3 regions of the Sphaerisporangium sp. NPDC051017 genome follow, and region 3 is predicted to be linked to each of the others. Evidence: predicted binding sites of a transcription regulator. Region 3 holds the regulator's gene; each other region holds the start of a gene.
The links. Region 3 encodes HrcA, which represses chaperone genes, less so after heat shock. Its sites were predicted from a motif close to TTGGCACTCTCNNNNNGAGAGTGCCAA; they were not measured.
Positions count from the first base shown of each region.

Region 1: a site for HrcA is predicted at 5,722-5,748, ahead of AB0M95_RS37190 (FmdB family zinc ribbon protein). Genes of this name have one in related genera too.
Region 2: a site for HrcA is predicted at 3,267-3,293, ahead of AB0M95_RS08975 (DNA starvation/stationary phase protection protein). Genes of this name have one in related genera too.

Region 1 is NZ_JBFBCI010000081.1:11,641-21,323, forward strand. Features, by position in the region: gene AB0M95_RS37175 (D-alanyl-D-alanine carboxypeptidase family protein) at 1,494-2,582, shown strand; gene cpaB (Flp pilus assembly protein CpaB) at 2,763-3,407, opposite strand; gene AB0M95_RS37185 (S-methyl-5'-thioadenosine phosphorylase) at 3,906-4,712, opposite strand; gene AB0M95_RS37190 (FmdB family zinc ribbon protein) at 5,307-5,684, opposite strand; gene AB0M95_RS37195 (potassium/proton antiporter) at 6,032-7,534, opposite strand; gene AB0M95_RS37200 (LCP family protein) at 7,664-8,764, shown strand; gene AB0M95_RS37205 (5-formyltetrahydrofolate cyclo-ligase) at 8,812-9,396, opposite strand; gene galU (UTP--glucose-1-phosphate uridylyltransferase GalU) at 9,421-9,683, shown strand, end outside.
Region 2 is NZ_JBFBCI010000007.1:93,923-103,605, forward strand. Features, by position in the region: gene AB0M95_RS08965 (VIT domain-containing protein) at 19-2,466, opposite strand; gene AB0M95_RS08970 (helix-turn-helix domain-containing protein) at 2,463-3,257, opposite strand; gene AB0M95_RS08975 (DNA starvation/stationary phase protection protein) at 3,375-3,842, shown strand; gene AB0M95_RS08980 (P-loop NTPase fold protein) at 3,858-7,007, opposite strand; gene AB0M95_RS08985 (helix-turn-helix domain-containing GNAT family N-acetyltransferase) at 7,242-8,183, opposite strand; gene AB0M95_RS08990 (lactonase family protein) at 8,376-9,425, shown strand; gene AB0M95_RS08995 (6-phosphofructokinase) at 9,631-9,683, shown strand, end outside.
Region 3 is NZ_JBFBCI010000068.1:2,392-12,074, reverse strand. Features, by position in the region: gene lepA (translation elongation factor 4) at 1-17, shown strand, start outside; gene hemW (radical SAM family heme chaperone HemW) at 86-1,303, shown strand; gene AB0M95_RS34840 (DUF4870 domain-containing protein) at 1,381-1,692, opposite strand; gene AB0M95_RS34835 (DUF3097 domain-containing protein) at 1,689-2,510, opposite strand; gene AB0M95_RS34830 (hypothetical protein) at 2,532-3,491, opposite strand; gene hrcA (heat-inducible transcriptional repressor HrcA) at 3,676-4,686, shown strand; gene dnaJ (molecular chaperone DnaJ) at 4,687-5,826, shown strand; gene AB0M95_RS34815 (16S rRNA (uracil(1498)-N(3))-methyltransferase) at 5,914-6,660, shown strand; gene AB0M95_RS34810 (hypothetical protein) at 6,814-7,560, opposite strand; gene AB0M95_RS34805 (SigE family RNA polymerase sigma factor) at 7,557-8,036, opposite strand; gene AB0M95_RS34800 (histidine triad nucleotide-binding protein) at 8,310-8,654, shown strand; gene AB0M95_RS34795 (PhoH family protein) at 8,975-9,683, shown strand, end outside.

The DNA of each region.
Region 1 (9,683 bases), on a different contig from region 3:
CACGAGGGGGCGACGTCAGCGGGGGCGGGTGGCATGGCCAACGCGCGCCGGGGGGATCAGGCGGATCAGGGAGATCGCGCTGAGCGCGGGGATCGGGCGAGTCAGGCATACGAGGGATCGGTGGACGCGGGGTCTGCGGGGGTTAGGGCTGGCGAGGACAGCCCTGAGGGGCCTGGTGTTGCGGGAGAAGTGCCCAGAGCAGCGGGGACGGTGGGGAGCCTGGGGGCGGCAGTGCCGGTCGGTGAGGCCTTGGGAGTTGTAGGCGAGGGGGCGGTCGTCGACTGGGCTCCTGGGGGTTTGGCCGGGAAGGGCGCGGAATCGTCGACCCGGGGAGTCTCTGCCGGGGGTGCTGCGTTGGTCTGGGGAGGCTCTGCCGGGGCTGGTTCGCTGCTTTGGTCTCGGTGCGGGGAGCGGGCGAGGTCTGCGCCGGACGAGGTTCAGATCGCCGTCCGGCGAGAGGAGTCACAGGTCGCTCGGGGTGACGTGGTTTGGGGTGCGGGGGAAGGAGCGTCGGACCGGGCGGGCGGAGTTCGACGACGGCAAGACTGTCGAGGTGAGCTCGGAGAGCATCAGTGTGCGGGGGTTCACCCGGTGGTGGAGCGTCTGTGCTTCTAGCGGTGCCGCTGGTCCTGACCGTGCTGTAGGCCGATCGTCATATGGCATGGCCGCGGGGTCGTGGCCGTCTGGTGGGATGCGACTGGTAGGGCGAGGAGGTCCGGGTAGATGTGCGCGTAGGTGGCGGCACTGCCCGATGCTGTGTGCATCAAGGTGTTCAGGTCCACGGCATCCACGTGAACCATCCCTCTCCCGCCGGAATGGCGGGGCGAGCCCCGCGGCCGGAGGCGCCCCGTCCGGTCCGGCGTGTGAATCTGGCTCCGCCGCGCTGCCGTCCTGTGCCCACTGTCCTGCTCGTTCGGTGCAGGTTCACGGTGGACTAGGCGCTGCGCGTGGCCGGCGGCCGGATCCGGCCGCGGTGGTCGTGGGCGGAGCGCTGATCACCAGGCGGGGAGGGCGTTGGGTGCTGTGCGCGACGGGCGGTGTCGTCTGTTTGGTGTGCGGCTTCGTGGTCGTCCTGGGTGCGCGCTGGGCGGTGGGTTGGTGAGGGTATTGGGTGCTGTTGCGGGTGCTCGGGGCCGTCTGGCTGGAATGCGGCTTTGTGGTCGTCGTGGAGGGGGCGCTGAGCGCTGGGGCGGTGAGGGCGTTGGGTGGTCTTGCGGGGTGGGCGATGTCGGCCGTTCGGAGGGGCTCCGGTGTTGGGGGCGCTTGTCGATGTAATTGGTTCGGTCGCGTCACTGGCGTGGGTTCCGGGGGCGGTGGGGTTACAGGAGTGGGTGCTGGGGTTAGGAGACTGCGTCAAGTTGGCGGTGCGGAGCAGGTATAAATGCCATGATCCGTACATAACGGCTCTTGTGACTCATGCGCGGGTGCTCGTCTTGCTGTAGTAACGTGCGTGCCGGGCTTAGGTCACAAGTTCGCAAATGGAGGGGTCTAACGTGCCATCTCCTCGATCGGCGAGCCTGGTCGCGGTCCTCATGGCGGTGGTTTCGGTGCTCACCCTGTCGTCTTCGGGTGAGGCGCAGGCGCGCCCGGTCACGCTGGAGGCCGTGAGTCAGGACTCGGCTCCGGGGAACCTGACGGAGCTGCGTCGCGAGGCCGAGAGGTCGTCCCAGGCGCTGGCGGAGGCCACGAAGGCCCTGGAGCAACGTCAGGCGACGCTCGCGAAGGCGGACTCTGAGCTGAAGAAGAAGCTCGACCAGTTGCGTACGGCGACCGCGGAGTTGTCCAAGGTGCGCAAGCCTCTCGCCGATCTTGTGCAGTCGTTGTACCAGACTCCTCAGGGGGGCGACATGGCCCCTTTCCTTTCGGGTGCGAGCGACGCCTCCAGCCTGCGGGCCCTCAGCGACATGACGTACCTCGTGTCCGGGCGCGATGAGATCTTGGCCGACGTGGGCCGGCTCTACGAGGAGCAGCAGAGGCTCGCGGCCGAGGCGCAGGACCTTCGGGCGACCAAGTTGCTGGTGGAGGCGCAGCTCAACGCCGAGATCGACACGTTGCGGAAGCGTTCGGCGGCGGTCGTCAAGTCGTTGTCCCAGGCGCTGGTCAAGCTGGGGGTGCGGGTCAACCAGGGCGGACGGTCGGGTGCGGCGTGCGATCCGACGCGGGTCAGTTCGGCCGCGCAGTATCCGAACGGGCTGCTCCCGAAGAGCGTTCTGTGCCCGTTGCAGCAGCCGGGGCGTGAGCTGCGGGCGGACGCGGCGATCGCGTTCGTCGCGATGAACGAGGCGTACAGGAAGCGCTTCGGCAAGCCGATGTGCCTGACCGACAGCTATCGCAACCTGGCGCAGCAGCAGGCGATTTTCTATCGCCGGCCGGGCTTCGCCGCCGTGCCGGGGCGCAGCAATCACGGGCTTGGGCTGGCCGTGGACCTGTGTGGTGGCGTGGATGTCTTCCGGTCGGTGCAGTTCAACTGGGTTGAGGCGAATGGCAAGCAGTTTGGATGGATGCATCCGGACTGGGCGTATCACAGTCCCTTTGAGCCCTGGCATTGGGAATACGACCCGAAGCTCGGGTCCCTGCTGTAGCACTCTGCCGCGTTGTCCACATGCTGTGGACGAATTTGTGGGTACGCGATTTCTTCTGTGTGTCTGTAGGGCGTCGAGGGTTGATCGACATTCGAGGTTGGTTGGCATGGCTGTGCACGGAGAGTCACCGAATAGGGACGTGTCGGCCTCGTAACGTTCTGTGATGTCAGGGTTCGCTGGTCATGGGCGGCCGTGGATGGTGATGGACAGGCGTGAGGCTGTGGCCGCCTGCGCGAGTCGCTGGGCCTGGTCCGCGGTGGCGGCCAGGACGACGAGGGCGCCGGCCTCGCCCATCGAGTTCGTGGGGTCGGCGGAACGGGTGGAAGCCGGTGGGGCTATGACGGTGACGGACTGCGCCACCGTGGCCGTCGCGGGGCTGACGGCGTCGTCCCATTTCGGGGCGGAGGCGATGACGTCGATGATGTCGCCCGCGCGGAGTAGGCGGGCGGACGAGGCGTCCGTGATGCGTACAGGGGTGGCGAGCAGGCCGGGACCGTAGGCGTCGACCAGGGAAGGACCCAGCAGGCGAACGTTGGTCAGCGGTTCGCCCCGTCGGGCGGGGGACGTCAGGACTCGGCCGGTGACGCGTGTGCCGGGACGTAGCGCGCCGTCGGGCACGGTGTCCTCGGGGAGGCGCACCACGGTCAGGTCGGACGCGGACAGCGGGCCTCCGGCGAGGTCGCGTGCGGCGGCGAGGACTTCCGTGGTCGGCGCGGGACGTACGGAGAGGCCGAGGCAGAGGGTCGCCATCGCCGCGAGCGCCGCTGCCAGGATTCGCCGTCGCCGGTTGAGCATCTTGACGACGCGCGGGATCGCGGTTCGCATGGGCGGCTCCGAGGGGGGTGAGGTTGGGCGGTGAGGTATGCCCGTCGTGTTGCCGTTCGCGCCGGGTTAGCTCGCCGTGTCAGGGCGCCGGCATCACCGACGCCCCTTCCCACCGACGCGGCGCCGGGTAGGGGAGGCCGGGTGGAGAAAGTCGGGTCGTCGGGACTCGTCGTGAGTCGGCCGGAAGCCGGCGGGAGTCGGTGGTAGTCGGTGGAAGCGGGTACTCGCTGGGGATTCGATTACCCACTGGGTATGCGGGAGCGCCCCTTGGGCATGCGGGAGCGGCCCGGAGGCGCCGGGTGCTACGGGGGTGTTCTTCGCTGCGCCGTCGCCCCGTCCTCGACGATCTGGTCCATTCCGGCCGCACAAGACGGATAGCTGTCCGCTTTGGGCTGGTCTTTGGAGCAGAACGCCCGCTCGCCGGGGTTCTTGATCGGCGGGTCGGTGAGGTGAGGGCAGGGCTTTGCGCAGGGCGGGCGGGCAGGGCGGGGGTTGAGGTTAGGGGAGGGGGAAGGGGAGTTTTATGCCGTCGAGGGTGTTGGGGCAGTGGCAGGGGCGGTCGGTGGGGAGGGCGGCGGCGACTGAGGCGACCAGGGTGCGCATGCGTTCGCTGTTGGCGGCGAAGAAGGCGAGGACCTCCTCCTGGGTGACGCCCTCGCCGACGTCCACCCCGGCGTCGTGGTCGGTCACCAGGGCCAGCGTGGTGTAGCAGAGGGCGAGCTCGCGGGCGAGGGCCGCCTCGGGGTAGCCGGTCATGCCGACGATCGTCCAGCCGTTGCCGCTGAACCAGCGTGACTCGGCTCTGGAGGAGAAGCGGGGCCCTTCGATGACGACGAGGGTGCCGCCGTCGACGACGTCCCAGCCCTCGGCGCTCGCCGTCGCGCAGGCGAGGGACCGGCCGGTCGCGCAGTAGGGGTCGGCGAACGGGACGTGGACCGCGCCGCCCTCGTCGTAATAGGTGTGCGCGCGGCTGGTGGTGCGGTCGACCAGTTGATCGGGGATCACCAGCGTGCCGGGGCCGTACTCGGCGCGCAGCGAACCCACCGCGCTCGGGGCGAGCACCTGACGGACGCCGAGCGAGCGCAGGGCCCACAGGTTGGCCTGGTAGGGGATGCGATGGGGAGGGAAGCGGTGGTCGCGGCCGTGACGGGGCACGAACGCGACCGTGCGGGAGCCGATGCGCCCTATGGTGATGGGGTCGCTTGGTGGCCCGTACGGCGTGGTGACCTCGACCTCTTCAGCGTCGTCGAGGAGGGAGTAGAAGCCTGAGCCGCCGATGACTCCGATGTCCGCTCTGGTGACCATGGCCACGACATTAGCGCCCCGGCTTGGGCGTGATGCGCGTGAGGCCGCCGCCTGTGGATAACTCCGGCTTGTGCACAGGAGCGGAAACGGATTTATGTCTCGGCCCTGGACAGGCTCCGTCATCGAAGGGCGCTTCGCCTCCGAGGCGGCCTCGTCTGCGGACCGAGCCGCCCGGGCCCGTGCCTTGTCAGGGTGGCATGTCGCGGCGTTGCCGGAGGCTCCCGCGTTGCACTCGCTGTGCGGAGCGCTCTCTGTGCAGAGGAGGAGACGGAGTCAGACCAGACCTCCGAGGACCGTCGGCCGCGGCGCCGTCTTGCCGGCTCGTGCGCTCCGAGATCAGCCCCGGACGAGGGACGGCCCGCCGCGGGGTCATCTGCGGTCGGTGACGTGCGAGGCTGGGGAATGGGGTGTGCTGGCCGCGGCGCCGTCTTGTCGGCTCGCGCTCCGAGATCAGCCCCAGACGAAGGACGACTCGCCGCGGGGTCATCCGCGGTCAGTGACATGCGCGGCTGGGAATGCCGTGTCGGGGTGATCTTGGTGGGAGGGTTGTACGGCGTCGGGGTGGCCGTACGAGCCGTACAACCCGTGGCGTCGTCAGGAGGATGAGCTGCTGCTGGAGGCGCTGGCCGACGCCGGCTCCTTCTTCGCCGAGCCCGAGCCGGAGCCGGAGCCGGAACCCGAGGCCGAGCCGGACCCACCGGCGGCGCTGGAGCCGTTGCCGGAGTCGGAGCTCGACGAGCCGGACGAACTGGTCGACGTGGAGGACGACGAGGTCGAGGCGCTGGAGGAACCGGACGAGCGGTTGTCCGTCCGGTAGAAGCCCGATCCCTTGAAGACGATGCCGACCGCGGAGAACACCTTGCGAAGCTGGCCCTGGCAGCTGGGGCATGTGGTCAGCGGGTCGTCGGTGAATCGCTGGACCGCCTCGAGCCCTTCACCGCAAGCGGTACAGGCGTACTGGTATGTGGGCACGCACTCCTCCTTGTATGGCTCAGTATGCTCACGCAGATTGGCACTCTACCGATGCGACTGCTAATGGTACGCAGCCGATTAGGCTGAACGCCACCCAGCCGGCTTCTAATCCCGGGCGGGAGGGCCCCGGGAGTGGCCGCAGAGGCGTCTGGCCTGTGCCTTGTCCTGCGTGCGGTGACCGGCGGCCGTGGTCGTGCGGCCGGAGTCCGTCATCTCCGCCGTGGAGGGTCTGGGGTGACCGGGGTGATGTGCTGGGGTCCTGTGATGGGCTCGGGGGCGCCCGGCGATACCCGGGGCGCCCGGTAACACCCGGCACGAGCCCCGGTGGTCGCCAAGGGCCGGGCGGCCTACTCGCCGCTCTCGCCGTACCAACCCGCCAGCTTGCCGCGTCGGCTGACCGCGCGCAGGCGGCGCTCCACCCGCTCACGGCAGGCCGCCGTCGTGACGACGAGCAGCTGGTCGTCGGCGCGGAGCCGGGTCGAGTCCTCGGGGACGAATGAGTGTCCTTCCCGGACGACCATGGTGACGGCGGCGTCCGACGGCAGCCGCAGCTCGAAGATCTCGACGCCGTGCAGCCCGGATCCGGGCGGGATGGTGACCTGGAGCAGGTCGGCGTTGAGCTCTTCGAGCGGGGCCGCCTCGACGCCGAGGTCGAGGGCCTCCTCGGGGGCGCCGACGCGCAGGACGCGGGCCAGGTACGGCAGCGTGGGCCCCTGGATGAACGTGAACACGATCACGATGACGAAGACCTCGTTGAACAGGCCTTTGGCGCCGACGATCCCGGCGGCCCACGGGATGGTGGCGAGCACGATGGGGACGGCGCCGCGCAGACCGGCCCAGGACAGGAAAACCTGCTCGCGCCAGGACAGCCGGTCGACCCGCGCGGTCCGTACGAGCAGGGCGGAGACGACGACGGACGCGGGGCGGGCGAGGAGCAGCAGGGCGAGGCCCGCGATGAGGCCGGGGACCACGGTGGCGGGCAGTTCGGAGGGGCTGGCGAGGATGCCGAGCATGACGAACAGCCCGATCTGGGCGAGCCAGGCGGCCCCTTCGGCGAACCCGCGGGTGGCCGGCCGGTGGGGGAGGCGCGTGTTGCCGAGGACGAGCGTGGCGAGGTAGACGGCGAGGAAGCCGCTGCCGTGCAGCAGGGCGGCGCCGCTGTAGGCGATGAACGCGAGGGCGAGCACGGCGATCGGGTACAAACCGGAGGACGGCAGTGCGACGCGGCGCAGGGCGTACGCTCCGAGCGGCCCGACGGCGAGGCCCACCGCGCAGCCGACGGTCAGCTCGAAGGCGGCCTCGTACATCACCTGGCCGAGGCCGGGCAGAGGGGCGTTCAGCTTGCTGAGCAGCACGACGACGATGACGGTGGGCGCGTCGTTGAATCCGGACTCGGCCTCCAGGATGCCGGAGAGTCGTTGTGGCAGGGGGAGCCGGCGCAGGACGGAGAAGACGGCCGCCGCGTCGGTGGAGGCGAGGATCGCGCCGAGCAGCAGCGCCGTGCGCCAGTCCATGGCCAGCAGCCAGTGCGCGGCGGACGCGAGTACGACGATGCTCACGCCGACGCCGATCGTGGCCAGGAGGAGCGCGGTCGGCACGGCCCGGCGTACGTGCGGCCAGTACGTGGTGAGACCGCCCTCGGCGAGGATCACGGCGAGCGCGGCGAGGCCGATCTGCTGCGCGAGCTGCGCGTTCTCGAACTGGATGCCCAGCCCGGCCTCGCCGAGGAGCAGGCCGAGTCCCAGGTAGATGAGCAGGGTGGGGAGTCCGGTGCGGTGCGCGATCCGTACGGACGCGATGGCCGCGATCACGACGATGGACGCGAGGAGTAGCCAAATATTAAGGTTCACCGGCTCTCCTCCTCATGTTTTCCGCCCATTGTGGCGTATTGGTGTAGTCCTCTACCACGATGAACTACTTTGAGCTACGGTCACACGCGACACGGATGCTAGGTCAAACGGAATCATGGGTGGACGGCAGTGACGGACGACGCTTCCCCGGTCGTGGAGAGCCGCTCGGTTCTCGACGGGCTGAGGAAGGATGCCCCCGGCGAGGGTGACGACGTCCCCGAGGCGTCCTCGAAGAACCCGGAGAAGCCGAGGAAGCGGCGGCTGTTACGCCGCCTGGTGATCGTGACCGTGCTCGTCCTCGCCATGGTGGTGGCGGCGGCGTTCGCGCTGGTGATGGAGCGTCAGATCTCGCTGAACGGCAACATCGAGCGGATCCCCGGAGCGTTCCCCGAGGATGCCGGACGTCCGGCGAAGGCCGTGGGCGACGCGCAGAACTGGCTGCTCATCGGATCGGACAAGCGCCCGGGCGAGTCGGGCAACCAGCGGGCCGACACGATCATGATCGTCCATGTCCCGGCCGCCCGGGATCGGCTCACGCTCATCGGCATCCCCCGCGACTCTTATGTCCCCATCCCCGGGCACGGAAACAACAAGATCAACGCCGCCTACGCCTTCGGCGGGCCGAAGCTGCTGATCAAGACCATCGAGGGCCTCACGAAGGTCCGCATCGACCATTTCGCCGCGCTGGACTTCCAAGGGTTCGTCGAGATGAGCAAGGTCGTCGGCGGCGTGGACGTGTACGTGTCGCGCAAGGTGTACGACCCGATGAACAAGGTCACCTGGCCGCAGGGCATGGTGCACCTGGAGGGTGAGAAGGCGCTGCTGTTCGTCCGCCAGCGCTACAACCTGCCGGGCGGGGACTTCGACCGGATCAAGCGGCAGCAGGCGTTCGTCGGGGCGTTAGGCCACAAGATCATAAGCAAGGATCTGCTGACCAACCCGTTCAAACTGAACGACTTCCTGGAGGCGCTCACCCACGCGGTCAGCGTCGACTCGGGTGTGACGTTGAGCACATTGCGCGACCTGGCCCTCGAACTGCGCAACATTCGCCCCGAAACGGTGGATTCCGCCACGATTCCGACCCTGGGCGCGGGCACGGTCAAGGGCGCCAGCGTCGTCCGCCTCGACAAGAAGGAGGGCGCACGTTTCTTCGAGGCGGTCCGCAACGACTCGCTGGGTGAATACTTCAAGGACAATGGCGGTCTCGACGACCTCCAAATCGTTTCGTGACGAGAATCACACCGGTTCGCGGACGCCGGTCCCGGTAACCCCGCCAATCACAACTGTCGCGTCCGATCACGTCCGACGCCGACGATGCCGGACGGCAGGGCCGCCATCGACACGGCCCGATCATGTGGTTCCGCGGGAATTCCCTCGATCAACTCGCCCTCGTGCAGCAATGCGACCGTCGGAACATTCGGCCCCACCCGGGCGAGCGCCCGGTCGTACGAGCCGCCGCCGCGCCCGAGCCGCACGCCGCTGGACGGGTCGACCGCCAGCGCGGGCACGATGACCAGGGCGGCCGTGCGGACGGTGTCCACGCCGCGCCGCGTGTCCACGGGCTCCATCATGCCGCGCGGGCCGGGCGCCACCGAGTCAGGGCCATCGTAAACGGCCCAATCGAGATCATTGTCCGGGCGCAGGACGGGAAGGATCACCGTCGCGCCGTGCTTCCACAGCGCGAAAATCAGGCCGTGCGTCGAAGGTTCGGAGCCCGTCGACCAATAACAGGCGACCAGCCCGGCCATTTGCACCCAGGGCTGGTCGAGTAGCGTTTCCCTGATCGCGGTCGCCGAGTCGCGCGGATCGGCGAGCCCTGTGCGCGCGGCCACGATCCTCCGGCGCAGCTCCGCTTTGTCCACTCGGCCCTCCATTAAGGTGCATTCATGGCTGACTACGATCCAGTGACGAAAGTCGTCATTCCCGCCGCCGGCCTCGGGACGCGCTTCCTGCCGGCGACCAAGGCGACCCCGAAAGAGATGCTGCCGATCGTCGACAAGCCGGCCATCCAGTATGTCGTCGAAGAGGCGGTCTCGGTCGGGTTGCTTGACCTCCTCATGGTGACAGGCCGGAACAAGCGCTCCATCGAGGACCACTTCGACCGCGCGTACGAACTGGAGGAGGTGCTGGCGGCCAAGGGCGACTCCGA
Region 2 (9,683 bases), on a different contig from region 3:
CTCAGGGGAGGCGGTAGCCTACGAGCGCTTCCAGAAGGAGGGGCGTGAGGCGCGTCCGTGTCCGCCCGGCTCACCAGGTGCGGCGTCGCCGCCGGTCAGTTCGGTGAGGACGGTGATGGCGCGCCGCCACAGCTCGTCCACGTCCGCGCCGGGCGTCGTCTCGGCGGCCGTGAGGTCGGCGGCCAGGGACGCGAGGCGCTCCTCTCCGCCCAGGTAGGTCACCAGCGCCGACAGGCGGCTGCCGAGGTCGGCCAGGTAGCGCAGGCGCTCGGGCGCGGGCAGCGGCGACGCCGCGCGCAGCCGGGCGAGCTCCTCGGCGAGCTGCGGCCGCACGGTGTCCGGCGAGAGCCGGATCGGCGGGGGCGGGGCCATCTTGGGGCTCGGCGCCCGGAAGAACGAGCGCCCGCGCCCGGCGGCCGGCCGCGGGGCCGCCTTCGGCGCCGGGGGAGCTCCGGCGACCACGTCCGGCGCCGCGCCGCCGAATGCCGGGGCGGCGCCCGGCGGCGTCAGGGTCTCGGACTCGGCGTTGAAGATCGCCGGGGCAGCGGCGGTGAACGCCACCGGCATCGACGCCGACATCGGCATGGCCGGGGCCGGCATGTCCCAGCCGCTCGGCATCTCCACCGGCTGGACGACGCGGTGCCGCGGCCCGCCGTCCGCGACCACCCGCGTGTCGACGGCGACGAACGCCGTGAACCTGCACAGAACGCCGTGCCGTAGCGAGGTGGCGACGATCTCGCGCTCCAGTTCGTGCTCGCCGGTCGCGTACCGGTCCTCCAGGCGGCGCAGGTGCGCGCGGGCCCAGATCGCCCGCGGGGCCTCGCCCTCGGCGGGCGTCCCGGTCAGGCGCCGCTCCCAGGGGCCGCCGTCGACGGCCGTCCCGTGGACGGTGATCGCGCCGCTGGCGGGGCCGCGGAAACGCCCGGAGACGGTGAGCGGCACCCCGGAGTAGAGCGAACCGAGGTGGGTCACCGTGCCGGGGAGCACGTCGAGGCCGTCCGGCTTGAGCGAAAGGCCGGTGACCAGCGGGGAGCCGATCCTGCGGTGGATGTGCTCCATCGCCTCGTCCAGCCGGTCCTCCGACTCCACGAGCTCGCAGCGGCCCGCGCCGAGTCCGGCCAGCCTGCCGAGGAACCCGGCGTTGACGGCCCGGTCGACGCCGACGGTGTGGACCCGCACGGCCGAGAGCCGCGCGCCGAGGCGTTCGAGGATCTGGTCCTCGTTGCCGACCTGCCCGTCGGTGACCAGCACGAGGACGCGCTCGCGCGAGGAGTCCCCCAGCAGGCCGAGCCCCTGCTCCAGCGGCTCCAGGATCTCGGTGCCGCCGCGGGCCTCCAGCCGCGCGAGGTGCTCGACGGCGCGGTAGCGGTTGCGGTCGGACGCCGGGACGAGCCCCGCGTCCAGCCGGTCGGGGTGCTCCACCACCGAGTCGAACGACAGGACGGCGAACCGGTCGGCGGAGGTCAGCGTGTCGACGATGCGCGCGGCCGCACGCCGGGCGGCGACCATCTTCCACCCGGCCATGCTGCCCGAGCGGTCCAGCAGCAACACCACGTCCCTCGGCCGGCGCGCGTCCCGGCCGTCGTCGTCCGGGGGCAGGACGGTGAGGGTGAAGGTGCCGTCGCCGTCGGTCGTGTCCCGCTCGCCGTCGCCGGTGGCCCGGTCGGGGACGAGGGCCAGCGCGCCGGAGGCGTCGAACTCCAGTCGCAGCACGAAGTCCCGGTCCAGGCGCTCTCCAGGCCGGAGGCTCACGGTGTCGTCGTCGCGGGTCACCACATGCAGGCTGGAACGCATCTCGCGCAGGTCCAGCCCGGCGGGGTCCACGCGGGCCGTCAGCGACAGGCGCACGGGGTTCGGGAAGCCGGGCAGCAGCACCGGCGGGCTGATCCGCGAGGCGTCCGGGACGGCGTCGGTGTCGGGCGCCACGCCGTCGCCCGCCGCGCGCTCGTCCAGCGGCGTGCCCGGGATGTACCGGGGGGCGACCACGAGGGGGAAGCGGAACGTCGCGGCGCCGTCCTCGTACGGCAGCGGCTGGCTGAGCGCCAGGCGCACGGTCACGTGCTCGCCCGGCAGGATGTTGCCGACCCGGATGGTGAAGACGTCGGGACGGTCCTCCTCGGCGATGGCGGCCCTGCGGCCCTCGGCCAGGGCGCGGTCGTAGTCCTGACGGGCCTCGCCGCGCTCCTTGAGCACGCCCTCGACCACGCGGCCGTCGGCCTCCATGCGGAAGGACGTCACCGCGGCGCGGTCGGGCAGCGGGAAGACGTACGTCGCCTCCAGCGGCACGTCGAAGGGGTTGCGGAACACCTGGGCCACGCGGACGCCGGAGGTCAGGCCGGTGATCAGCGCCTCCACCTCGACGCTCTCCAGCGGCAGGTTGCCCCGTTCGGTGCGCAGCGCGCCCAGCCCCGCGTCGGGCGTCGGCGCGTACTCACCGGGCTTCAACGAGGTGATCTGAACAGTCATGGGTGCATCCCTTCGGACGGGCCGGACAGGTGGCGCTCATTGAGGACGGACAGCAGGGGGGCGGCGGCCTCGCGCAGCGCGGCGATGTCGCCGGGGGAGGGCGCGCGGCCGTCGAGCAGCAGCGTGATCCCGGGGGCCAGCCGCACGCCGTGCACGAGCCCGTCGGCGTGCGGGAGGACCCCGTCTGCGGGGGCCGCGGCGGCGGACGGGACCGGGAACGGCGGCGCGGACGGCGTGGAGGTGGCCGTGAACGGGTCGGCCTCGGACGGTGTGACGGCGGACGGTGTGACGACGGGCCGGGCCGTGACGGGTGGGGCGGTGACGGGGGCGGGGGAGGGTGCGGCGGGCGGGGCCGGGTGCTGGGCCCAGAAGCGCGGCCGGGGCGGTGCGGGTGGCGGTGCGGGTGGCGGTGCGGGTGGCGCTGTGGGATCGGTCACAGCGGCGCCGTCCGTGTGATCGGGGTGGTCAGGCGCATCGGGGACGGGGAGCCGGGCGATCGCCTCCAGGGCGCCGTCGGTCGCGCCGGTCAGCTCGGCCTGGATGTCGGCGATGGACAGCCCATCGGCCTGGCGGCGCTTGACGGCGACGAGCTGGAGCAGGTGACGCCTGCCGTACAGGGCGACCCTGCCCCGGCGGGTCAGCGGCGGGTCGAGCAGGCCGATGGTCGTGTACCAGCGGATGAGCCGTTCGTTGGGCACGTCGCGGACCCGGCCGTTGGGGCGCGGCGCGGCGGGGCCCAGCGTGTCCGCCGCCCGCTCCGCCAGCTCTCCGATGGTCCAGGTGTCACTCATACCTTCATAGTGACACTGCAATCATTACAGTGTCAACGTTTAGCCCGGGCCGGACCGGTTATGGCGGAAAGAGACACGAGGCCCCGAAACCGGTTATCTCTGAGGAGGAGAACCTCCATGGCCCACATCACCAGCCCACTTCCCGCCGACAAGCAGAAGATCGTGGGTGAGGCCCTCCACGGCGCGCTCATCGATCTCCTCGACCTCTCGCTCGTGGGCAAGCAGGCCCACTGGAACCTGATAGGCCGCAACTTCCGGTCGCTGCACCTCCAGCTCGACGAGATCGTCGCCCTGGCCCGCAAGGGCGCCGACGACGCGGCGGAGCGCGCGGTGGCCGTCGGCGTGAACCCGGACGGGCGCGCTACGACGATCGCCCGCGACACGCACGTCCAGCAGCTCGACTTCGGCTACATAGAGGACGCCAAGGTCGTCACGGTCTTCACCGAGATACTCGCGGGGATCATCGCCCGCATGCGCGAGCGCATCGAGGTGACCGGGGACGCCGACCTCGTCACCCAGGACCTGCTCATCGAGGTCACCGAGGACCTGGAGAAGCAGCACTGGATGATCCAGGCGCAGCGCTGACCCCGCGGGCGGTACTCACAGCAGGTCGCGTGCGAGGCCGGCGACCGAGGGCGGGGCGGACAGCAGGACGCGCAGCGCGTCCCAGCGGGCCGCCCCGCCCTTGCCGTTCCTGAGCAGCCCCGCCTCGGCCAGCGCGCGGGCCCATTCACGCCGCCCGGGGACGGCCGCGGCCCGTTCGAGCCGTTCCAGGACGGTACGCCCCTCGCCGGGGGGCTCGGAGTCCTCGCGTTCGTTCGGCTCCCCGTCCGGGGCCTCCGCGTCGCGGGCGAACAGCGACAGCAGGTGCGGCCACCGCACCGTGAGCACCGCCAGCTTGGCCACCTCGTCGTCGCTCGCGCGCGGCGCCCCGGCCAGCGCCCGCCGGTAGGTGACGAACGAGTAGAACCGGAACACGTTCACGTACCGCTTCAGCTCGCGCGGATTGCTCAGCGTCAGCGCCGGGAGCACCCGCTCGATCGCCGCGTACGCGTTCTCGTCGCTGTAGATGTCGTCGTAGACGCGGTCGGCCGCCAGCCGCGCCGCCGCGCCGAGCCCGCCGATCGCGTCGTACGGCGCTCGCGGGGACGTGCGGGCCGCCCGGCCGCGCGGTGCCCCCATGCCCACGGCTCCCGTCCTGGTCGGGCCCGTCCTGGTCAGGAAGGTGATCGACGTCCGCCGCGAGAACAGGCCGGGCCCGGGCGTCCCCGGGACGGTGGTGGCCCCGACGGCGTCCTGGACGCGGCGGGCGACCGCGTCGAGGTCCTCGGCCGTCGGGCGCAGGGCCCTGATCGCGGACTCCATGCGGTCGACCAGTTCCGGATCCGGCTGCGCGGCCCGCCCGCCCGCGCCGGCCGTGTCCCGTGCCTCCGCGACGGGTCCTTCGCGCGCGGGCGGCACGTCCAGCAGGGTGCGCAGGTACGCGGGGATCCGCTCGCCGTCGTCCAGCAGCGGCACGCTCAGCGGAAGCTGGATGATCTTCTCCAGGAACCGCCACCCCAGCCCCGAACGCTCCTCGGCGCTCGACGGCAGCGTGCGCGCGAGGTCCTGGTAGGCGACCTCGACGTGCGCCGCCACGACCTCCGGCTCCATCGCCAGCACGAACACGCAGTTGGGGAAATCCCCGGCCAGGAACAGGTTCACGGCCTCGATGACCTGCGCGACCGTGCCCGGTGAGCACCGGTCGAGGTCGTCCACGAACACCACCAGCGGCCGCTCCTCGGTCGCCACCATGCCGAGCACGCGCCGCATGTCCGTCTGCACCAGGTGCAGGAACCCCGTCCGGGACCGGTATCCGGGATCGGGCGCCAGCTCCTGGGCCTGCGCCGGCGACCCGAGCAGGTCAGGCTGGCGCACCAGCTTGCGGAAGGCCGTGTCCGCCGACTCGCCGAGGAAGCGCGTCAGCCGCACGGCCGCGGCGGCCATGAGCAGCAGAGACCCGCCGGACCCGACGGCGGCGGCCGTGCCGCGCAGCAGCGACCCCACCGCGGGGAACAACGCGCCCGCGGCGAGCGACGCGCCCGTGAACAGCAGCGTCCCGCACAGCGCCAGGGCGACCGGCAGCAGGCGCGTGGCCGCCAGCCCGTAGCCGCGCCGGCGCACGGCCTCCCGGTCGACCCGGGACAGGTTCAGCGTCAGCCAGAAGCGCTCACGCTCGCCGCGCGGCAGGCGGCCGGTGACCTGGCTGATGATCTCGTGGGCCAGGCCCGCCCACACCTGCTCGCCGTTCTGGTACATCCACGGGTTGAACCAGACGGTCGGCCGCCAGTGGCCGGGCCGCAGGGGCAGCTCGCCGGGCGTCGCCCGGTCGGTGTCCTCCTCCTCGGGCCGTTTGGCGCGGGCCAGCACCTCGGCGTTGGTCACCCGGCCCCGCCGCCTCCGGGCGCGGCGCGCGGCGTCGGGCCCGCCGAGGTGGATCTCGGCGGCGCGATCCTCGGCCGCGCCGGGGTCGAGCAGGTCCTGGATCATCCGCATCAGCGAGGTCTTCCCCGCCCCCCACGGGCCCTTGACGCCGATCGTGAGCGGCGGGCGGGTGTCGGGGTGGCGGATGAACGCGGCGACGGCCTCGGCGTGGACGCGGTGGCCGAGCCGGTCCTGGAGCGTCCACCGGTCGCCGGTGAGCCGCGCGCGGGGCCGTACGGGACGGGCGGCGGCGCGGCGGCGGCGCAGCAGGGCCGACACGTGCGCCGGCTCTCCCGCCTCCAGCCTGCCCGCGACGCCGTGCCGGATCGCCGGGGCGGCAAGCGGGGCGTCGCGCCCGAGCAGCCCCCAGGCGCGCAGCTCGCGCAGGGCCTCCTCCGGTGGCCCGCCCTCGGCGAGCAGCCGGGCCACCTCCGGGGTGAGCGGCTCGTCCTCCTCCAGCAGCGCGGCCCGGCGCAGCAACTGCCGGGCGTCCGGGCCGAGGTGCACCTCGTAGATCCGGTTCACCAGCTCGGCGGCCGACATCGGCGGCACGGCGTCGCCGAGGACGGCCAGGCGGGCGAGCGCGGGCCCGAACTCCTCGCCGAGATCGTGGACGGCGCGGCGCGGCGACGCGACGCCGATCAGCTCGCCCTCGCCGTAGGTCAGCAGGAACGGCGCGCGGTCCGCGCCGAGGCCGGCGCAGCGCTCCTGCGCGTAGCGGAACAGGTCGCCGACGGAGACGGTACCGTCGCGGTCGAGGTCGGCCTCACCCGACAGGATGCCGTCGGCGAGGATCCCGGTGAGCGACACCGGGCGGCCGTGCCGCGCGGGCACGAGCGCGCTGGTGGTGAGGGCGGCGGCCGCCACCACGGGCTCGCCGCGGACCGGCAGGCGGCCGGTGGCCTCGTGCGGCGGTCCCGGGCTCGCGCTCACCAGCCAGCCGAAGTCCACGATCAGCAGCAGCGCCGCTCCGTCGGAGCGCTCGACGCGGCCGGCGAACTCGTCCATCAGCGCGCCGAACTCCCGCCGCCCCCATCCCGACTCGGTGGACCAGCGCACGAGCAGCAGGTCGCCGGGCTCGACCGTGTCCAGGAAGGCGCCGACCCGCCCGTGGTCGGCCGCGTCGCCCTCGGCCGTCTCGACGGCGTACCCCTCGGCGGTGAGCGCGTGCACCAGCCTGCGGTCGGCCCCGGCGGCCCTCGGAACGCCCTCGCGGTCGAGGAAGACCAGCGCCTTGCGCGTCCTGATCGCCGGAGCGGGCGGGGCTGAGATGATCAACGAGGTCAACGGCGGCTCCCCTGGCCGGGCGGCGGGCTCGGACGTCCCCGGATCCGGCGACGCGGCGCCCGCACGATGATCGCAGCCCGCCGGCCCCGGCCCGGGCGCGGCGCGGGAGGCGAGACCGAGGCCTTGCCCGGCGTTTGCCGAGGCTTGCCGATCTTCACCGAGCCCTTTCCCGAGTCCCTTCCCGAGCCTTTCCTTTCGAGCCGCGGAGAGCCGCTGAGAGCCGCCGAGGGCCGTTCAGAGCCGCTGCGCGCGGGGCTCCGGATCAGAGAGGTCCCGCGACCAGCTCTGGACGGTGACGTCCGCGCCGTAGGAGCGCTCGTCGTGCTGCTCGTCGAGCGTGAAGCCCGCCCGCTGGTAGATGCGCCGCGCGGCGGCCAGCGCGTCGACGGTCATCAGGACGATGCGCGCGTACCCGGCGCGACGGGCGAAGGCCAGGCACTCCTCGACCAGGCGCCCGCCGAGGCCCATGCCCCGGGCGGACGGCTCGACCAGCAGGACCCGCAGCCGCGCCGTCCGGTCGTCCTCCCTGACGCACATGATCGAGCCCGCGGGCTCGCCGTCCACCTCGGCGATCCAGCACGCCTCCCGCTTGGGGTCGTGGTGCTGGACGTAGTCGGCGACGATGCGCGCGGTCATCGCCTCGAACGTCTCGTCCCAGCCGTACTCCTCGGCGTACACCACGCCGTGCCGGTGGACGATCCAGCCGAGGTCGCCGGGGCGGGGCGGGCGGATGACGCACGGCCCGCCGCCGTCGCCGTCGCCGAGGACGCGCCGGATGGCGGCCATGCTGGAGGTCAGCCGCCGCCGGTCCTCCCCGGCGAGGGACGTCAGCAGGTTCCGCACGTCCGACGCCGACGCCGCGTCCAGCGTCCGCCACACCTCGTGGCCGCAGGGGCTGAGCCGCAGGACCTGCCGCCGGGCGTCGGCGGCCGAGCGCGCCCGCGTGACCAGCCCGCCGGACTCGAACCGCGCCAGCATGCGGCTGAGGTAGCCGGCGTCCAGGCCGAGCAGCCGCCGCAGCTCGCCGGTCTCCATCTCCTCGTGCGCGCGCAGCTCGAACAGGACCCTCGCCTCGGTCAGGGAGTACGGCGTGTCGTGCATTCTGGCGCCGAGGACGCCGATCACGCGCGTGTAGAAGCGGTTGAAGGCGCGGACTTCGGTGACGAGCTCATCCATCGCTTGCTCCAATCAGCGGATTCGTTGACCGAGTCAAACATATTGAGGTGCCGAAGATCCAGACCCCGGCGCCGTGGAAACGCCGGGCTCCGTGCGGGAAAAGCGAAATCCGATGCGGGACGGGGACGCACCGGACGATCCATGTGGCGACAACGAGGATCAAGGAGAGGGCGGGGCGCTATCGTCGGTGCCATGACTTCGGGGACTTCGGAGACTTCAGGCAACGGCACGCGCGCCGCGGGCCACGAGGTGGTCTACATCGGCGGATACACCCCGGAGACCGGCGGCACCGGCCTCGGGCTCACGGTCGCCCGGCGGGAGGGCGGCGCGCTCACCGCGATCGCCGAGACCTCCGCGCCCGGCCCGTCCTTCCTGGCCATGCACCCGCGCCTGCCCGTCCTGTACGCCGTCCTGGAGCGCGAGGAGGGCGGCGTCGCCGCCTACTCGGCCGACCCCGAGGGCCCCAAGCTGCTCGCCGACGGCAACAGCGGCGGGTCCTACCCCTGCCACCTGGCCGTCGACCCGACCGGCACGTGGCTCGCCGTCGCCAACTACGGCGACGGCACCGTCGCGATGTACCGGCTCGGCAGCTCCGGCCTGTTCGACGGCCGCCCGAGGCTCTTCCCCAACGAGGGCCACGGCCCCGACCCCGTGCGCCAGGCCGAGCCGCACGCCCACCAGGCCGTGTTCGGCCCGGGCCGCACGCTGCACGTCACCGACCTCGGCACCGACGAGGTCCGCCGCTGGCTGATCGGCGCCGGGCCCGAGCCCCACCCGGAGGGGCCCGTGCGCCTGCCGTCCGGCTCCGGCCCGCGGCACATGGCGCGCCACGACGACCGCTGGTACGTCGCGGGCGAGCTGGACGGCATGATCACCGTCCTGGACTCCGCGTGGCGCGAGATCGGGCGCACGCCCGCCAGCCGGTCCTCCGTCCGCAACCACGTCTCGCACATCGAGATCGCCCCCGGCGGCCGCCACCTCTACGTCGCCAACCGCGGACCCGACACCATCTCGGTCTTCGCCCTCGCCGGCGGGGACGGTCCGGGGCTCACGCCGGTCGCCGAGGTCGGGTCCGGCGGGCTGTGGCCCCGCCACTTCGCCCTGGACGGCGACCGCATGTACGTCGCCAACCAGCGTTCCGACGAGGTCGCCACGCTCGCGCTGAGGGACGGCGTCCCCCAGGTCACGGGCGAGGGGTTCAAGGTCGGCAGCCCGTCGTGCGTCCTCGTGGTGCCCGCCTGAGCGGCCCGTTTCACGCCGCCGCGCCGCGTACGGTACGGTCTAACCGCTTGGTCTAGACCAATGTTGGCGCCTGCGGCACAATGCCATGCGGCGGCGGCCACATCGGCGACCTCGACGACATCGGGCGCTCCGGCGGCGGAAGGCGAGTCGATGGCCGCGGAGCTCAACATAGTCTGACTGTGAACCCCATCGGGAGGAACCAGCCATGCGCATCGGAGTACTGACCGGGGGCGGCGACTGCCCCGGGCTCAACGCGGT
Region 3 (9,683 bases):
AGCCCGCCAAGAAGTAGCCGTTCCTACGGCCGCTCTCTCCGTTCGCGGGGCGTGAGGACCGTCATCGGTACTAGAAACTGGACATATGCCATCCGTAGTTCTTGACGGCGATCCCGTTCCCGCTTCAGGGGAACTGCCCGCGAGCGCTCTTGAGGGGCTCGGGGCGCGGGCGTTCGGGTTCTACGTGCATGTGCCGTTCTGTGCCACGCGGTGTGGGTACTGCGACTTCAACACCTACACCGCCGCCGAGCTCGGCCCCGGCGCCTCGCGTGCCGACTACGCGCGTACGGCGATCGAGGAGGTACGGCTGGCGCGCCGCGTGCTCGGGGACGTCGAACTGCCCGTCCAGACCGTCTTCTTCGGCGGGGGCACGCCCACCCTGCTGGCGGCCGGCGACCTGGTGGGCGTCCTGCGCGCCGTGGACTCCGAGTTCGGGCTGGCCCCGGGCGCCGAGGTCACCACCGAGGCCAACCCCGAGTCCGTCGACCCGGCCTCCCTCGAACGGCTGCGCGCCGGGGGTTTCACCCGCGTCAGCTTCGGCATGCAAAGCGCCAGCGAGCACGTCCTGGCCGTCCTGGACCGCCGCCACACCCCCGGCCGCCCCGCCGAGGCCGTACGAGAGGCCCGCGCGGCCGGGTTCGGCCACGTCAACCTGGACCTGATCTACAGCACGCCGGGGGAGACCGACGACGACTGGCGTGCCTCGCTGGCGGCGGCGATCGACGCGGGCCCCGACCACGTGTCGGCCTACTCGCTCATCGTCGAGGACGGCACCCGCCTGGCCGCGCGGATCCGCAGGGGCGAGCTTCCCATGCCGGACGACGACGTGGCCGCCGACCGCTATCTCATCGCCGACGCCATGCTGGCCGAGGCCGGGTTCTCCTGGTACGAGGTCTCGAACTGGGCGGCCTCCGAGGACGCCCGATGCCGCCACAACCTGCTGTACTGGACCGGCGGCGACTGGTGGGGCATCGGGCCCGGCGCGCACGGCCACGTCGGCGGCACCCGCTGGTGGAACGTCAAGCACCCCGCCGCGTACGCCGCGCGCCTGGCCGAGGGCGCCTCGCCCGCCCACGCGCGCGAGGTGCTGACCGCGGAGGACCGGCACGTCGAGTGGCTGATGCTGGAGTTGCGGCTCGACACGGGCTTCCCGCTGGCAGAGATCCGCCCGGAGGCCCGCCCGGCCGTGGCCCGCGCCCTGGCCGACGGTCTGCTCGACCCCGGCCCGTTCCGGGCGGGCCGGGCCGTGCTCACCCTCAAGGGGCGCCTGCTGGCCGACGCGCTGATCCGCGACCTGACCTGACCAGCGCTGACCCCTGACGTGACCGACGCCGATCCGCGACCTGACCTGGTCACGGGCCGGACGGGCCTGGCCGGGGGTCAGCTGACGAAACGGATGTTCAGGGCGTAGCGGAAGTTGGACCCACGGTTGGCGGCGACCGCGCCCACGATCGTCATGATGAGCGAGCCGATCCACAGCAGCGGCATCAGCAGGAACCCGATCATCACGATGACCAGCACCGCGCACACGACGTAAGCGATGATCAGCGTGAGCTGGAAGTTCAGCTGGCCGTATTGACCGGACTGCTGCGGCCCCTGTCCCTGCCTTTGGTCGCCGGAAGAGCCCGGAGACCCTGGAGACCCCGGAGCGCCGGGAGCGCCGTAGGGACGGTCGTACGGAGACTCGGTCATGGGAGCTCCTCGGTGGTCACGAAGTCGATGAGTTCCTCGACGCGCCCGAGGAGCTCGGGTTCGAGGTCGGTGTAACTGTGAACGGAGCCGAGGATGCGCCGCCACGCCTCCGACGGCTCCACGCGCCAGCCGAGGGCGTCGATCACGCCCTCCTTCCACGGGACGCCGCGCGGCACCGACGGCCAGGCCGGGATGCCCACGGCCGACGGCTTCACCGCCTGCCAGACGTCCACGAAGGGGTGCCCGACGACGAGCACGTTCGGCGAGGTCACCTGTGCGGCGATGCGGCTCTCTTTGGACCCGGCCACCAGGTGGTCGACCAGCACGCCGAGCCGCCGGCCCGGGCCGGGCCCGAACTCGTCCACGATCGCGGGCAGGTCGTCGACGCCCTCCAGGTACTCGACGACGACCCCTTCCACGCGCAGGTCGTGGCCCCAGATCTTCTCGACGAGGGCCGCGTCGTGGACGCCCTCGACGTAGATGCGGCTCTCTTTGGCGACCCGCGCCCTCAGCCCGGCGACGGCGATCGACCCGGACGCGCTGCGCGTGGGGCCCTTCGCGGCGGCGGGGGCCGGGCGCACCAGCGTGATCGTCTTGCCCTCCAGCAGGAAGGCGGCAGGGGCGAGCGGGAACACCCGGCGCCGCCCGAAGCGGTCCTCCAGCGTCACGGCCTCCTTGTCACAGGCCACCACCGCGCCGCAGAAACCCTCGTCGGCGTCCTCGACCACGAGCCCGGGGTCGGCGGGGATCTGAGGGATCTTCCCGCGCAGGGGCCTGCGCCAGTCTCCGGCGAGCACGTCGCGTCCGTAGTCCCGCATACCTGGGCACGCTAGCAAAGTTCACGCGCCGTACGGCGTCCCCTGCGACCACGCGCCGCCGGGGGAGGCCGCCGCGAGACGCCTGCGCGCCCCTCGCCGCCGCACGATCACCACGATCGTGACGACGAACGCGAGCAGGAAGCCCGCGGTCGGGATGAGGAAGGCCGCCGCCGCGCCCCCGGCGACCGTGCCGACGGCCGCGGTGAGGGTCTTGCCGACGCCGAAGACGACCTGGCCGCCCTCCGACCGGCAGCTGATCTCGTAAGTTCCCGGCGCAGGGACGGCGATGTCGAACATGCCCTCCCACGTGCGCCCGTTGACGGTGACGGTCTGGTGGAGGCTCACGTTGGTGAGCTTCACCGGGTTCCCGGCGGAGTCCTGGGCGAGGCAGGTCACGTTGGCCGGCCCGGACGAGGAGGCGTACAGGATGGGCTTGTCGGCCGGGTCGAGCGGGGCGGAGACCTTGCCGCCGCTCGGGAAGACGTGCGTCGGCGCGGCCTGGTCGATGGTCTTGGTCACCGTGCCGAAGCCGATGACGATGCCCGCGACGAGGCTCGCGATCGCGACCAGCCAGGCGGCCAGGATCCAGCGGCGGCGCGGGCGGATGTCCGCGGCCGGGGGCCTGTACGCCGGACCGCCCGGCGGTGTGCCCTGGCGGGGACCGCCCGGGTACGGACCGTACCCGGGACCGTGTGGTGGCGCGCCGAGGCCGGGACCGCCGGGCGGAGGGCCGTACGCGGGTCCGCCGGGGGGAGGTCCGTACCCGGGGCCGTTCTGCGGCGGGCCGCCGTACCCGGGTCCGCCGTACCCGGGTCCGCCGTGCCTGGGTGTGCCGTGCCCGGGTGCGCCCGGAGGGGGGCTTCCCGGTGGCGGGCCGTACCCGCCGGGCGGAGGGCCAGGGGGTGGCCCCGGTCGCTCTGGGGTGCCCTGGCGTGGGATCCAGGGGTTCGGCTCGTTCGGACGGGGGTCGTTCTGGCTCATGATCCCAGTGTGGACGAAGGTGCTTGTCATCAGATAGCAAGTGGCTTGTCGCTGACCGGGTGAGGTCGTGCCTCCGAGTTATCGCACGCCGACGACATGAGCCGTACACTTGGCACTCAGGAACACAGAGTGCCAGCCGACCCCCCTTCGCGGGGGCACACTCGCGAGGCAGGAGGTGAGCACGTTGCTCGATGACCGTAAGCTGGCCGTCCTGCGCGCCGTTGTCGAGGACTACGTGTCCACCAACGAGCCGGTCGGGTCGAAGGCGTTGGCCGAGCGCCACAATCTGGGCGTCTCCCCGGCCACCGTCCGCAACGACATGGCCGTGCTCGAAGAGCAGGGGTACATCACGCAGCCGCACACCAGCGCGGGCCGCGTGCCGACCGACAAGGGCTACCGGCTGTTCGTCGACCGGCTGTCCCAGATCAAACCGCTGTCGGCCGCCGAGCGGCGGGCGATCGAGACGTTCCTCGCGGGCGCCGTCGACCTGGACGACGTCGTGACCCGCACGGTGCGCCTGCTGGCCCAGCTCACGCGCCAGGTCGCCGTGGTGCAATATCCCTCGCTCACGCGCTCGACGGTCCGCCACGTCGAGCTGGTGCCGCTCGCCGAGCGGCGCATCATGCTGGTCCTGATCACCAATACCGGCCGGGTGGAGCAGAGGGTCGTCGAGCTTCCCGAGATCGTGGCCGACGACCAGGTCGCACACCTGCGGGCGCTTCTCAACGCCTCGCTGGACGGGTGCGGGCTCGGCCGCGTGCCGGAGACGATCGCCGATCTTCCTGATCGCCTTCCCGAGGAAGACCGACCGGTGGCGGCCACTATCCTGTCGGTGTTGCTGGAGACTCTGGTCGACCGCCACGACGAGAAGGTCATCTTCGCCGGGGCCGCCAACCTCGCGGGCGACTTCAGTGTCGGCCTGCGTGAGGTGCTGGAGGCCCTGGAGGAGCAGGTCGTGCTCATGCGCCTGCTCGGCGAGGCGGGGGACCACTCCGCGCTGATGGTGCGCATCGGCTCGGAGAACCCGTACTCAGGTCTTCACGGCACCTCGATCGTCGCCGCCGGTTACGGTTCGGGCGACAACGAACTGGCTCGGCTCGGAGTGCTGGGCCCGACGCGAATGGACTACCCCGTGACAATGGGAGCGGTGCGCGCGGTGGCGCGCTATGTCGGCCAGATCCTGGCGGGGTCCTAGGTGGCCCGCGACTATTACGGCATCCTCGGGGTCCGCCGTGACGCCAGCCAGGACGAGATCAAGAAGGCCTATCGCCGGCTCGCCCGCGAGCTGCACCCGGACATAAACCCCGACCCTGAGACGCAGGAGCGGTTCAAAGAGATCAACCAGGCGTACGAGGTCCTGTCGGACCCGAACAAGCGCCAGATGTTCGATCTCGGGGCCGATCCGATCGGCGCGGGCGCGGGCGCCGGGGCCGGGGCCGCCGGGTTCGGCGCGGGCTTCCCGTTCAGCGACATCATGGACGCGTTCTTCGGTGGCGCGGGCGGCTCGCGGGGCCCCCGGTCCCGGGCCAGGCGCGGGCGCAACGCGACGATCCGCGTCGAGCTCGACCTCGCCGAGTCCGCGTTCGGCACCACGCGCGAGCTGGTGGTCGACACCGCCGTGCTGTGCACCGTCTGCCAGGGCTCGGGCGCCGCGCCGGGCACCCACCCGGACACCTGCGACATGTGCCACGGCCGCGGCGAGGTCTCGCAGGTCACGCGGTCGTTCCTCGGCCAGGTCATGACCGCCCGGCCGTGCCCGCAGTGCGGCGGCTTCGGCTCGATCATCCAGCACCCCTGCCAGGAGTGCTCCGGCGACGGGCGCGTGCGCACCCGCCGTACGATCAAGGTCCGCATCCCGGCCGGCGTCGAGGACGGCACGCACATCCAGCTCGCCGGCGAGGGCGAGGTCGGCCCCGGCGGAGGCCCTCCGGGCGATCTTTTCCTGGAGATCGTCGAGCGCCCCCACGAGATCTTCGAGCGCCACGGCGACGACCTGCACTGCACGGTGGAGATCCCGATGACGGCGGCGGCCCTCGGCACCATCCTCACGGTCGAGACGCTGGACGGCGCCGAAGAGATCGACGTGCGGCCCGGTACGCAGTCCGGGCAGGTCATCCCCCTGTACAGCCGGGGCGTCCAGCGGCTCAACGAGACCGGCAGGGGAGACCTGCTGATCCATGTGAACGTCGAGACCCCCACCCGCCTCGACCCCGCGCAGGAGGAACTGCTCCGCGAGCTGTCCAAGCTGCGCGGCGAGGAACGTCCCCCGGGCAAGTTCGCCCCGGGGCAGCAGGGCTTCTTCTCCCGGCTGAGGGACGCGTTCAACGGCCGCTGACAGTCGCTGACAACGGGCGGCCTCCGCCACGCGCGGAGGCCGCGCGAGCGGTTCGCCAAGGCCGGGGCGCCTGGCTAAGGTTTGCGGGTGAGCGTCCCTGTCTTCCTCTCCGACGATCTCTCCGGTGACCTCTCGGGCGATGTCGAGCAGATCACGCTGGCCGGCCCCGAGGGGCGGCACGCCGCGGCCGTGCGCCGGTTGCGCGCCGGGGAGCGCGTCGACCTCACCGACGGCAGGGGAGCGGTGGCCGAGTGCGTCGTGCGCGACGTCACCGGCAAAGATTCGCTGAGGCTGGACGTGCTGGCGCGGCGTGTCGTCCCGTCGCCCGAGCCCCGCCTGGTCGTCGTGCAGGGCCTGCCCAAGGGCGACCGTGGCGAGCTGGCGGTCGAGATGATGACCGAGGCCGGGGTGGACGTGATCGTGCCCTGGGCCGCCGCGCGCTGCGTGACGCAGTGGAAGGGCGAGCGCGCGGGCAAGGCGCTGGCCCGATGGAGGTCCACGGCCAGGGAGGCCGGCAAGCAGGCCAGGCGCTTCCACCTGCCGGAGGTCACCGAGCAGGCCACCACCGCCGACGTCGCGCGGCTGCTCAAAGTGGCCGCGGCCGCGGCCGTGCTGCACGAGGAGGCCGCCCTGCCCCTGGCGGGCCTCGATCTGCCGGCGACCGGGGACATCGTGACGGTCGTCGGCCCCGAGGGCGGTATCACCGACGAGGAGGTCGGCCTGTTCCGGGACGCGGGCGCCACCCCGGCGCTGCTCGGCCCGACCGTTCTGCGCACCTCGACGGCGGGAGTGGCCGCCGCCGCGGTCCTGCTGTCCCGCACCGGCCGCTGGTAGGCCGCGCCCGTCTGGACATTCCGGCTCGGCAAGAGCCCCAGAACGCCCCAGAAGATCGGGGGAAGCCTCCGGAAAGCGGCGATAACCCCCGGAAAGCCCCGCGCCTCCATGTGAGCCCCGGGAGGGCCGTGCAGAGGCGCGCGGGGTTTCTGCTCAGCTCGCCGCGCCCTGGGTGGGCGGCGTCTCGCTGGAGGAGCCCTCCGTGGTCGACTGCGGTGTGGCGGTCGGCGGAGCGGCGGTCGTCGTCGGAGTCGGCGTGCACTGCTGGCAGCCGTCCGAGGGCGTGGTGGCCGTCGGCGTGGGTTGCGGCTTGGGAGGCGTGGGGGACGGCGTGGGCGTGGGCGTGGGCTTCTGCGACGGCTTCGGCTTGGTGGTCTCGTCCGGCACGGAACCGGTCGGGGACGCCGACGGATCGCAGGGGTCGCCGAGCTCCGCCGCCACCGGCTGGGAGGGGCTCGAGACCGGCGACGCGCAGTCGTGGCCAGGGGTCGGCATCGGCGTCTGCTTCCCCGTGGGCGGCAGCGTCGCCGAGGTCGTCGTCCCCGGTACGGCGCCCTGCGAGCCGCCGGGGGACGTCCGGGCCGGCAGCCCCGGCCGCCGGGTGCTCGAGTCGTCGGGCGGCGCGGTGGGGTTGTCCACCTGAACGACGGAATGCTGCTCAGGGGTGAACTGCGCGCGCAGGTTGGGCACGACCATCACCACGGTGGCGGCCACCAGGACCGCGCCGAGCGCGGACGCTCCGGCCCGCCACCAAAAGACACCTCGCAGGCCTCGCATGCCGCCTTGCTCGATGCGGGTGCGAATGATCTCCAGTCCTTCTGCGGACGGGACGACAGACTCCGCCTCCGCGCGCAAGACACGGCGCAGGAACTCGCCGGACTCGTCGGGGGCCTCGGTCATGACAATTGCTCCAGTACAGTGCGTAGTGCGGCCATTCCGCGGGCTGTGTGGCTTTTCACCGCACCCTTGCTGATGCCCATGGCATGAGCGATCTCCGCCTCCGAGAGGTCGCCGTAGTAACGCAGCACTAAGGCTTCACGCTGCCTGGTCGGCAGCCCGCGCAGTGCCTCGATCACGGCGGTCCGCTCGAGCGCGCCGATGGCGCCGTTCTCCGCGCTCGGCGCGTCGGGCATGCCCTTGGGGGCGTACTTCTCCACGACGGCACGATGGCGCAGGACGGAGCGCGATCGGTTGACGACCGACTGGCGCAGGTAGGCGAGTGCCTTGTCGGGGTCGCGCAGGCGACGCCACGCCCCATGAAGGGCGACGAAGGCGTCCTGCACGACTTCCTCCGCGGTCGCGGTATCGCGTACCAACAGCACGGCGAGACGCACGAGCGACCGATAGTGGGCGCTGTAAAGCGCCGTAACGGCCATGTCGGCGTCCCACCCGACGGGCACCGCCCCCAGCGACCTTTCGGCCACGAGGGTCTCGGTGGTCACATCAGTTGGACGCACGGCCTTCCCAGAGGGTTTACTCTCTGCCGGTTCTTTAGGGGGCATGACCCAGGTTTGTCCTCGCCGGTGGCCTCGCCGACACTGAACGCTGTCTGCCGCTGAAGTGTCGCACACCAACCCTAGCCGGGAGGATCTTTTGACGGGGCCACCTCGGTATTACCGATTGGCAACAGAGGTGACTACCATTCCGGCGTGACAGACTGCCTGTTCTGCAAGATCGTGAGCGGGGACATCCCGGCCACGATCGTCTACCAGACCGACCGCACGGTGGCCTTCAGGGACGTGAACCCGCAGGCCCCGACCCATGTGCTCGTGATCCCCAAAGGTCACTACGAGAACGCGGCGGCCCTCGCGGCGGCGGACGACGGGCTCGCCGACGAGGTCCTGCAGGCGGCCCACGCGGTCGCGGTCCAGGAGGGCGTCGCCGAGGACGGCTACCGCCTGGTCTTCAACACCGGCCCCCAGGCCGGCCAGACGGTCTTCCATGTGCACGGGCACGTGCTGGGAGGCCGGTCCATGCACTGGCCTCCGGGCTGATCGGCGCAGGTCGGGCGGGGCGCGCACCGGTCCTGCGGGAAGGGCGCGTCCCGGATAGCATGGGTGTCGTCAGCGGCGCGGTCGGGCCGGGTACGAGACGGCATCACGGGCATCCGGGCGCGGCGGGGACACATTTTCGACTTCGACCCGCGACACAAGTACATCCAGACCGGGAGGCGAGCAGGCCGTAAGGGCCGCCCATGTCCGAGTCACACGAAAACCGCAGCGCCATCCGTAACGGCGCACAGACCAGCGAACCGCCGCGAACCAAAGGCCCGTCCCGTACGCAGGCCAAAGTGGTGATCCCGGACGAGCACTCCATGGTGACCATCCTCGGCTCGCGCGACGAGCTGCTGCGGGTCATCGAAGGCGCCTTCCGCGCGGACGTCCACGTCCGCGGCAACGAGATCACCATCAGCGGCAGCCCCGAAGAGAGCGGCCTCGTCGTGCGGCTCTTCGAAGAGATGGTCGAGCTCGTCCGGTCGGGAGCCCAGCTCACCACCGACGCGGTCGAGCGCAGCATCGCCATGCTGCGCATGAGCTCGGGCCGTCCCGCCGACGTGCTCTCCCTCGACATCCTGTCCTCGCGCGGGCGCACGATCCGCCCGAAGACGGTGAACCAGAAGCGCTATGTCGACGCGATCGACAAGCACACGATCGTCTTCGGCATCGGCCCCGCGGGCACCGGCAAGACCTACCTGGCGATGGCCAAGGCCGTGAAGGCCCTGCAGGCCAAGGAGGTCAACCGCATCATCCTGACCCGGCCGGCGGTCGAGGCGGGCGAGCGGCTCGGCTTCCTGCCCGGCACGCTGTACGAGAAGATCGACCCCTACCTGCGCCCGCTCTATGACGCCCTGCACGACATGCTCGACCCGGACTCGATCCCGCGCCTGATGGCAGCGGGGACGATCGAGGTGGCCCCGCTGGCCTACATGCGCGGCCGCACGCTGAACGACGCCTTCATCATCCTGGACGAGGCGCAGAACACCTCGCCCGAGCAGATGAAGATGTTCCTCACGCGCCTGGGCT